Regions from separate parts of the Streptomyces sp. DT190 genome, predicted to be linked through region 2. Evidence: riboswitches for the same ligand, from Rfam matches in the RefSeq annotation. Region 2 holds a riboswitch; the other holds the start of a gene.
The links. Region 2 has a riboswitch for cyclic di-AMP ahead of ACPXCS_RS21870 (NlpC/P60 family protein). Riboswitches for the same ligand answer to the same signal wherever they lie in the genome.

Region 1 (4,773 bases), on a different contig from region 2:
CCTGATGATCATGCGGTACGAGGCGATCATCCGGTCCGCGCCCTTGCCGTCCGCCAGGATCGAGCGCAGCTGCTCCAGGTCGCCGTCGCGGACCATCTTCCAGAACTCGGCGCCGTCGGCCGGGTCGCTCAGCGGCAGGTTCACGTTGCGCACGCCCGGCAGCTCGACGTCCGGGCCCTCGAGCTTCTGGTCGGCGGCGTTGCGGAAGTCGAAGACCGTGTGCAGCCCGAGCGTGGCGAGGAAGGCGGCGTCCTCACCGGTCGCGTGGGCCAGGTGGCCGCTGCGGAACAGCACGCCCTGCCGCACCCGCCGCCCGTCCACGGTCGGCAGTCCGCCCACGTCGCGGAAGTTGCGCACTCCGGCCAGCTCGGGCTCGGTCGACGGGACCTGCTGTGTCACGAGGGCTCCTCCCCATCGGCGCCGCCGGCTCGGCTCGTCGACGGCTCACTCGACCATACGACATGGCTGCCAGGGGCATTGAGTTGTCCACAGGCGTTGCCGGGGACGTCCGCCACGCTCGATGATGTTGCTGCTTGGTCGCACCTGGTCGGGCTTGTTCGAATCTGTGGGGGCTCGATGCTGGACATCTCCGACGACGGCCGTACATGGGTGCTCTCCGGGCCGGCCAGCAGCTACGCCGTCCATGTCACCGACCGGGACGAACTGCTCCACCTGCACTGGGGTCCGCGGATCGCCCTGGCCGACGCCGAGGCCCTCGCCGTCCGGCCGCTGCCGGAGTACCGGCCCTTCGAGTCCCCGCTCGACGGCCGCGAGGAGTACCCGGTCGAGGGCGGCCCCCGGTTCGTCCGCCCCGCCCTGTCCGTGCGCACCGCCGAGCGGCGCGGCACCGAGTGGGCCTACGAGGGGCACGACACGGCGGGCGGCGGGCTGCGTCTGCGCTTCACGGACGGCGGCCTGGCCGTCCTCCTCCACTACCGGATGCGCCCCGGCACCGACGTCGTCGAGCGCTGGGTGACCCTGGACAACAGCGGACCGTGGGTCGAGGTGCTGCGGGCCGACTCCGCCACCTGGACCCTGCCCGACCGCGACGCCTGGCGGCTGTCCCAGCTGCACGGCCGCTGGGGCGCCGAGTCCCGGCTGACGCGTTCCCGGCTCACCCCCGGCGAGAAGGTGATCGGCAGCCGCCGCGGTCACACCGGCCACCAGCACCTGCCCTGGGTCGCCCTGGACACCGACGCCACCGAGGAGCACGGCGAGGTCTACGGCTGCGCCCTGGGCTGGTCCGGCTCCTGGCGGATCGCCGTCGCCCGGCTCCCGGACGCGCGCGTGCAGATCACCGGCGGCGCCGGCCACGACGACTCGGGCCTGCTGGCTCTGGGCACGGGGGAGTCGTACACCACCCCCGTCTTCGCCGGCCTCTGGAGCGACGGCGGGTTCGGCGGGGCGAGCCGCGCGTGGCACGCCTACCAGCGCCGGTACGTGATCCCGGAGGCCGGGCAGGACCGGCCGGTGCTGTTCAACTCCTGGGAGGCCACCGGGTTCGACATCTCCGAGGAGCAGCAGCGGGCGCTCGCCGAGCGGGCCGCCGCCCTGGGCGTGGAGCTGTTCGTGGTCGACGACGGCTGGTTCGGGACGCGCACCAGCGACCGGGCGGGGCTCGGCGACTGGACCCCCAACCCCGACCGCTTCCCCGGCGGGCTGAAGCCGCTCGCCGACCATGTGCACGGCCTCGGCATGCGGTTCGGCATCTGGGTCGAGCCCGAGATGGTGAACCCGGACAGCGACCTGTACCGCGCCCACCCGGACTGGGTGCAGTACCAACCGGGACGTAAGCGGACGGAGTTCCGCAATCAGCTCGTACTGAACCTCGCCCGCCAGGACGTCCGGCAGTACCTGTGGGAGCAGCTCGACGGGCTCCTCTCCAGCGCCCCGATCGACTACGTCAAGTGGGACTTCAACCGCTGCTTCACCGACGCCGGCTGGCCGGGCGAGCCCTGTCCGCAGCGGCTCTGGGTCGACCACGTCCGCGCCCTGTACGACCTGCTGGACCGGCTGCGGGCCGCCCACCCGGGGGTGGCCTTCGAGTCCTGCTCGGGCGGCGGCGGACGGATCGACCTCGGTGTGCTGAGCCGCACGGACCAGGTGTGGACCTCCGACAACACCGACCCGCTCGACCGGCTCGCCATCCAGCACGGCTTCAGCCAGCTCCACCCCGCGCGCGTGATGGCCGCCTGGGTCACCGACAGCCCGAACGCCATGCTCAACCACCGGGCCAGTTCCCTGCGGTTCCGGTTCGTGAGCGCCATGGCCGGGGTGCTCGGGGTGGGCGGCGACCTCACGACGTGGACGCAGGAGGAGCTCACCGAGGCGCGGGAGTGGGTGGCGCGCTACCGGCGGATCCGGCCGGTGGTGCAGCGCGGCGACCTCTACCGGCTCAGACCTCCGGACGGCGGACTGAGCGCCGTGCAGTACGTCCTCGGCGACGAGGCCGTCGTCCTCGCCTGGCTCCAGGCGCAGCGCTACGGCGAGCCGGTGCAGGCGCTCCGGCTGCGCGGCATCGATCCGGCAGCGACGTACGAATGCCTCGAAACGGGCGAACTGCACCGAGGGGGTGTCCTGCTGCACCACGGGCTGCGGGTCGGTCTGCGCGGAGACCTCGATGCCACGGTGGTCCACCTTAAGCGGAAGTAGTCATTCTTGTCCGAATAAGCCGCTTAGGCCGCTTCGCCATAACGTGCCCCGGTCGCTGGGGAGATGGGGTCGGGGTGCGTGACCATCGTCATACCGGTGACGATGCGTTGTTGCCATGTGCACGTAATCAGGGCGTTATTCAGGGGAATTGAGGAAAATCATTGATCGGAAATCCACGCTCGGTGACGGGAAATCCGTCGACGCGTCAAGGAAAACGCCCGCACGGGCAACCACAAGCTTGTCCCGTCGCGTCCCGGTCGCTTACGTTCCACACCAATCCGGACGGACGCCTAATCCTGCCGCCGCCCGGAGCCCGCACACACTGACCCGACGTACGGCAGGAGCGGGGGACCCACAGGTAAGACGCCTGTTCCGGTTCCCGGAACAGGCTTGGGGTTAAGCCGCGCCCCGGCGCGGCCGGGCATCTCCAGCCCGCACCCGACAGCTCACCTCGCAGGCGACGGAGAGGAATTCGCCATGCCCGCGAAGGGTAAGCACCGCCGTCCCAAGACCCAGCGTTTCACCCGCTCCATCGCCGTCGCCGGAACCGGTGGAGCCGCTCTCGCCCTTCCCCTCATGGGGGCCGCCGGCGCCCACGCCGCCACCCCGCAGTCCGCTCCGGAAAAGGCCGTCCAGTCCGCTCCGGCCGCCGGGAAGAAGGCCGCGGAAAAGGCCACCGGCGCGCGCACCTACACGGTGCGGGCCGGCGACTATCTCGCGAAGATCGCCGACGACCAGAACGTCAGCGGCGGCTGGAAGAAGCTCTACTCCGACAACCGGGACGCCGTCGGCGACGACCCGTCGCTGATCCACCCGGGCCTGAAGCTCTCCCTCGGCAAGAAGGCCGCGGCGAGCGCCCCCGAGGCGGCCGCGCCGTCCAAGCCGAAGGCCTCGGCCGGGAAGCCGGAGAAGGAGTCCGCGGAGAAGTCCGCGCAGAAGTCCTCGTCCGCCGGTTCGTCCGCCAAGGCGGAGACGGCCGCCAAGCCGGCCGCTGCCCAGCCGGCCGCGCAGAGCAACGCCGGCGGCTACAGCGCCCCGGTGGACGGTGCCACCGTCGGCACCCCGTACCGCATGTCCGGCAGCATGTGGTCCAGCGGTTACCACACCGGCGTCGACTTCGTCGTCCCGACCGGCACCTCCCTCAAGGCCGTCGGCGCGGGCACGGTCGTCTCCGCCGGCTGGGGCGGCGCGTACGGCAACCAGGTCGTCATCAAGCTGAACGACGGCCACTACGCCCAGTACGCCCACCTGTCCCAGCTCTCCGTCTCGGCCGGCCAGACCGTGACCGCCGGGCAGCAGGTCGGCCTGTCCGGCGCCACCGGCAACGTCACCGGACCGCACCTGCACTTCGAGATCCGCACCGCGCCGGGCTACGGCTCGGACCTGGACCCGGTCGCCTTCCTGCGCTCGCACGGCGTCTCCGTCGGCTGACCGACCGCACGACCACCTGCCTGACACGCGACCGTCGGCCGGACCCCGATCCCCGGGTCCGGCCTTCGGTGTGTGCGTCACCCGGCGGGCTCCTCAAGGCCGCTGCAACAGCCCTGAGGGGCTGCCTATTCCGGAGTTGGCGAACACTTTAGGAGTGGCTTATCTCACCGTCCGTCAACCCTTGCCTACGGTCGCGTAGGTCACATTCGAGGGTGAATCATGAGCGGCTGTGGCAGACGATTCGAAGAGTGACAGCAGAGCAGTGATCGGGTCGTACGTGGCGGTGGGGGACAGCTTCACCGAGGGCGTCGGTGATCCCGGCCCCGACGGGGCGTTCGTCGGCTGGGCCGACCGGTTCGCCGTCCTGCTCGCCGACCTCCGGCCCGAAGGCGACTTCCAGTACACCAACCTCGCCGTGCGCGGGAAGCTCCTCGACCAGATCGTGGCGGACCAGGTTCCGCGGGCCGTCGAGATGGCCCCGGACCTCGTGTCGTTCTGCGCCGGGGGCAACGACATCATCCGGCCCGGCACCGATCCGGACGAGGTGGCCGAGCGCTTCGAGCGGGCGCTCGCGCGGCTCACCGCGGTGGCCGGGACGGTGATGGTGACGACCGGGTTCGACACGCGTGGCGTGCCCGTGCTCAAGCATCTGCGCGGCAAGATCGCCACGTACAACGGCCATGTGCGGGC
Region 2 (4,773 bases):
GTCTCGTCCTGCGGGTCCGTGGAGGCCTGGAGTTCGGCGAGGTAGCCGGTGCGCTCCAGGACCGCCTCCAGCACCGTGGCGGGTCCGGCGCCGGACTCGACGATCGTGCGGAGCTCCTCCATCAGCGCGTTGAACCGCTTGACGGCGTTGGTGGAGCGCGCGGCCATGCCGTACGCCTCGTCGACGCGCTTGAGCGCCTGCGGGAAGCTGATCTTCTCGCGCTGGGAGAGGGCGTCGATCATGGCCTCGGCGCGGTCGCCGATGCCCCGCTTGGGCACGTTGAGGATCCGGCGCAGCGGCACCGAGTCCTCGGGGTTGGCCAGCACGCGCAGGTAGGCCAGGACGTCCCGGACCTCCTTGCGCTCGTAGAAGCGGACGCCGCCGACGACCTTGTAGGGCAGGCCGACGCGGATGAAGACCTCTTCGAAGACACGGGACTGGGCGTTGGTGCGGTAGAAGACCGCGACGTCCCCCGCCTTCGCCTCGCCGGCGTCCGTGAGGCGGTCTATCTCGTCGGCGACGAACTGGGCCTCGTCGTGCTCGGTGTCGGCGACGTAGCCGGTGATCAGCGCGCCCGTGCCCGCGTTGGTCCACAGGTTCTTGGGGCGGCGGGACTCGTTGCGCTCGATGACCGCGTTGGCGGCGCTGAGGATCGTCTGCGTGGAGCGGTAGTTCTGCTCCAGCAGGATCGTCGTCGCGTCCGGGTAGTCCTCCTCGAACTGGAGGATGTTGCGGATCGTCGCGCCGCGGAAGGCGTAGATCGACTGGTCGGCGTCGCCCACCACGCACAGCTCGGCGGGCGGGATCTCGGCCTCGGGCGGCACGTCGACGGGGTGCTCGGAGGTGCCGACCAGCTCGCGGACCAGGGCGTACTGGGCGTGGTTGGTGTCCTGGTACTCGTCGACCAGGACGTGCCGGAAGCGGCGGCGGTAGTGCTCGGCGACGTCCGGGAAGGCGCGCAGCAGGTTGACCGTCGTCATGATCAGGTCGTCGAAGTCCAGGGCGTTCGCCTCGCGCAGCCGCGACTGGTAGAGGGCGTAGGCCTGGGCGAGGGTCTTCTCGAAGCCGTCGGTGGCCTGCGCGGCGAAGTCCTCCTCGTCGATCAGCTCGTTCTTCAGGTTGCTGATCTTGGCGCTGAAGGACTTCGGCGGGAAGCGCTTGGGGTCGAGGTCCAGGTCGCGGCAGACCAGGGCCATCAGGCGCTTGGAGTCGGCGGCGTCGTAGATCGAGAAGGAGGACGTGAAGCCGAGCCGCTTGCTCTCGCGCCGCAGGATGCGCACGCAGGCGCTGTGGAACGTCATGACCCACATGGCGTTCGCGCGCGGGCCCACGAGCTGCTCGACGCGCTCCTTCATCTCACCGGCGGCCTTGTTGGTGAAGGTGATCGCGAGGATCTGGCCCGGATGCACGTTCCGCTCGGCGAGCAGGTGGGCGATGCGGTGGGTGAGCACGCGGGTCTTGCCGGAACCGGCGCCGGCGACGATGAGCAGCGGGGAGCCGGAGTGGACGACCGCGGCGCGCTGGTTGTCGTTCAGCCCCTGGAGCAGGGTGGCCGTGTCCACGACCGGGCGCGGGGCGCCGTCCCGGTAGTGGGTGTCCCGGTCCGGCGGCAGGTCGAACTTCCCGCCGAACAGATCGTCCGGGATCGACTCCGGAACGTGATCGTCCTCGGGTGGCGGCGGGGGCTCGTCCGCGGGGCCCCGCTGGGCCTGGAGGCTCGCCAGGAAGTTGTCGTCAAAGAGGCTGCTCATCGCTCTCCGAGTCTAGGGCGCCCCACTGACAGCCTGCCGCCGCCCTGAGAACATCGCCGTGAGAAGAGTCTCCCGCGACCGGCCACCACCCCATGATCGCCCTGCGGAATGGCCTGATCACAGCGTGCGACACCCCGCCCATTCCCGGACGACTCGTGACCAAAGCCCTCCTCCCGTCCGGCCCGACGGGTTTCCGCAAGAAGGTCACGAAAATGTATCGGGCATATCACCCATCAACCTTCACAGGGGCCACACCAGTTGGCTACCGTGCGACCGGGCCGTACGACCCCCACCGGCGAACGTCGCCGGGCCGCGCGGCCTCCGCCGAGTCCGGTGTGCCGCAGTGGCAGCCGGAGCCGGGGACCCACCGAGACCTTGGGGTGAATCGGCCCGACTCCCTCCCCGGGAAGGCCGTAGGGCAACCCTTCCGAACCACCCGCCCGAACCCGACAGCTAACCCGGTAGGCGGAACTTTGGAAGGAGTCGCCTCCCTTGGCGTCGCACCGTAAGTCGCGTCCTTCGGGTACGCGCGTGGCAGGCATACGGACCCCCGCCCTCGCAACGGCGGCCCTCACCTCCGTGGCCCTGCTGTCCCAGTCGGCCAACGCCGCCCCCGAGGCCGACGACAAGCCCAGCCTCGAGGAAGTCGAGAAGAAGGTCGACGACCTGTACCGGCAGGCCGAGTCGGCGACCGAGAAGTACAACGCGGCCAAGGAGAGGACCGCGAAGCAGCGCAAGCGCGTCGACACCCTCCTCGACGACGTCGCCCAGCGCACCGGGAAGCTCAACGAGGCGCGCGAGAAGCTGGGTTCCTTCGCCGCGGCCCAGTACCGCACCGGCACCGCCGCCCCGGACACCGCCACGTTCCTGCTCGCGGACACCCCGCAGGACTACTTCGACCAGTCCCAGCTGATGGACCGGATGACCGGACGCCAGAAGGCGGCGGTCGACGACTACGTCACACAGCAGTCCGCGACGATGGAGAAGCGCCGGGAGGCCAGCGAGAGCCTCCGGACGCTCACCGAGTCGCAGAGCGACCTGAAGACGGCCAAGGCCACCGTCCAGCGCAAGCTCGCCGACGCCCGCGCCCTGCTGTCGCAGCTGACCGCCGAGGAGAAGGCGCGGCTCGCGGCGATCGAGAAGCAGAAGCAGGAGGAGGCCGCCCGCAAGGCCGCCGAGCTGGCCCGCGAGCAGGCGGCGCAGGAACGGGCGCGGGAACAGGCCCGGGAGGAGGCCGCCCAACAGCAGGAGAGCGCCGGCACCGCGTCGGCGGGCACCGGCTCCACCGCCACGACCCCGGCCGACTCCTCGTACGCCACCAAGGCGGAGAAGGCGCTCGCCTTCGCCCGCGCCCAGATCGGCAAGCCGTACGTGTGGGGCGCCGTCGGCCCCGGCTCGTACGACTGCTCCGGCCTCACCCAGGCCGCCTGGAAGGCCGCCGGGGTGACCCTGCCGCGCACGACCTACGACCAGGTCGACGCCGGCACGACGGTCCCCCTGGCCGACGCCCGACCCGGTGACCTGGTCTTCTTCTACGACGACATCACCCATGTCGGCCTCTACATCGGCAACGGCATGATGATCCACGCACCGAAGCCGGGCACCTATGTGCGCGAGGAGTCGATCTACTACGACGGCGAGTCGGCCATCCACAGCGTGGTGCGCCCGGCCTGAGGTGCTCGTACGTTTTTGAGGGGCACGCGCGCGTGCCCCTCTCGGATCGCACGCGCCGCTGCCTAGCATCGGCGCTATGTCCGGCCCCTCCCCGTCCGTCACGTTGTGGGCGACCTACGCGCTGACGACCGGCGCCCTGTCGGGCGGTCTCGACTCGGCGGGGTACGAGGTCCTCTCCCGCATCGCGCTCGTCCCGGCCTGCGCGGCCTGGCTGGTGGCGGTGGCCCACGCCGTGTGGCGGCTGCCGCGGGCGGTGTGGCGGGCCCAGACGCCGGCGGCCCTCACGTTCACCGCGGCGACCGCGCTGATCGGCGCCGGCCTCTCGGCGGCCGGCCTGCAGCGGTCGGCCGCGGCCCTGCTGGCGCTCGCCGCACTGCTCTGGACACTGCTGCTCGCCGCCGGAGGCCCGGCCCGCGACGGGACCGTGTTCCTGCGCTGCGTGGCCACCGAGGCGCTCGCCGTGCTCGGTGCGACGCTCGCCGCGGCCGAGTCGGCGGCCTGGCTCGCCCACGCGGCCCTGGTGCTGTTCTGGCTGGGGCTGGTCCTCTACTGCCTCGCCCTGTTCCGCTTCGCCCCGCGCGAGATCACCGAGGGGCGCGGGGAGCAGTGGCTCGCGGGCGGGGCGCTCGCCGTCTCGGCACTGGCCGGGGCGCGCCTCCTCGGCGCCGACAGCAGCCGCCTGTACCTGTGGAACGACGACGACCACGCCGTCCTCACCAGGGTCACCGTCGCCCTGCTGGTGCTCACCCTGGTGTGCTGGGTCGCCCTGCTGACCGCCGCGCTCATGTGGCCCCGGCACGGTTACGACGTGCGCCGCTGGGCCGGGGTGTTCGGCGCGGCCGTGACGGCGGCCGCGGCGCTGGCCGTCGCCGCCGCCCTGGACGTTCCCTGGCTCGACGCCGCCGGGGAGGCACTGCTGTGGATCGCGGTGGCCCTGTGGCTCGCGTGCACCGCCCGGGCGGCCGCGGCGGCCCGGGCCGGGACCCGGCCCGCCGCGGTCAGGTCCAGAGCACGGCGATGAAGACGTTCGCCGTGGTCAGCAGCCCGACCAGGCCGAACAGGCCCTTGTCGACCTTCTCGTCGTCCCTTTTCACGTAGACCAGGCCGAGGATCACGATCAGCAGGGCGAGCTTCACGCCGATCTTGATGTTGTTCACGGACTGGTCGTCGGCCTGGTTGAGGCCGACCAGGATCACACCGGTGACCAGCATCGTCAGAGCGCCGTGCAGCATCGCGGGGGTGTAGCGGGCGGCGCCCTGGCCCATCGCCTTCATCTGGGTGAGGAAACCGCCCAGGAGCGCGGCGATGCCGATGATGTGGAGGCCGACGAAGAGGTGGATGAGTACGT

Region 1: it holds a riboswitch for cyclic di-AMP, as region 2 does, so the genes downstream of both, ACPXCS_RS01265 (M23 family metallopeptidase) here and ACPXCS_RS21870 (NlpC/P60 family protein) in region 2, are expected to answer to the same signal.

What each region holds. Positions count from the first base shown of each region.
Region 1 covers NZ_JBNCNM010000001.1:291,875-296,647, forward strand. Annotated here, with positions in the region: gene ACPXCS_RS01255 (tyrosine-protein phosphatase) at 1-399, opposite strand, end outside; gene ACPXCS_RS01260 (alpha-galactosidase) at 577-2,652, shown strand; cyclic di-AMP (ydaO/yuaA leader) riboswitch at 2,970-3,125, shown strand; gene ACPXCS_RS01265 (M23 family metallopeptidase) at 3,130-4,083, shown strand; gene ACPXCS_RS01270 (SGNH/GDSL hydrolase family protein) at 4,346-4,773, shown strand, end outside.
Region 2 covers NZ_JBNCNM010000012.1:130,911-135,683, reverse strand. Annotated here, with positions in the region: gene pcrA (DNA helicase PcrA) at 1-1,751, opposite strand, end outside; cyclic di-AMP (ydaO/yuaA leader) riboswitch at 2,064-2,236, shown strand; gene ACPXCS_RS21870 (NlpC/P60 family protein) at 2,244-3,425, shown strand; gene ACPXCS_RS21865 (hypothetical protein) at 3,502-4,446, shown strand; gene ACPXCS_RS21860 (hypothetical protein) at 4,424-4,773, opposite strand, start outside.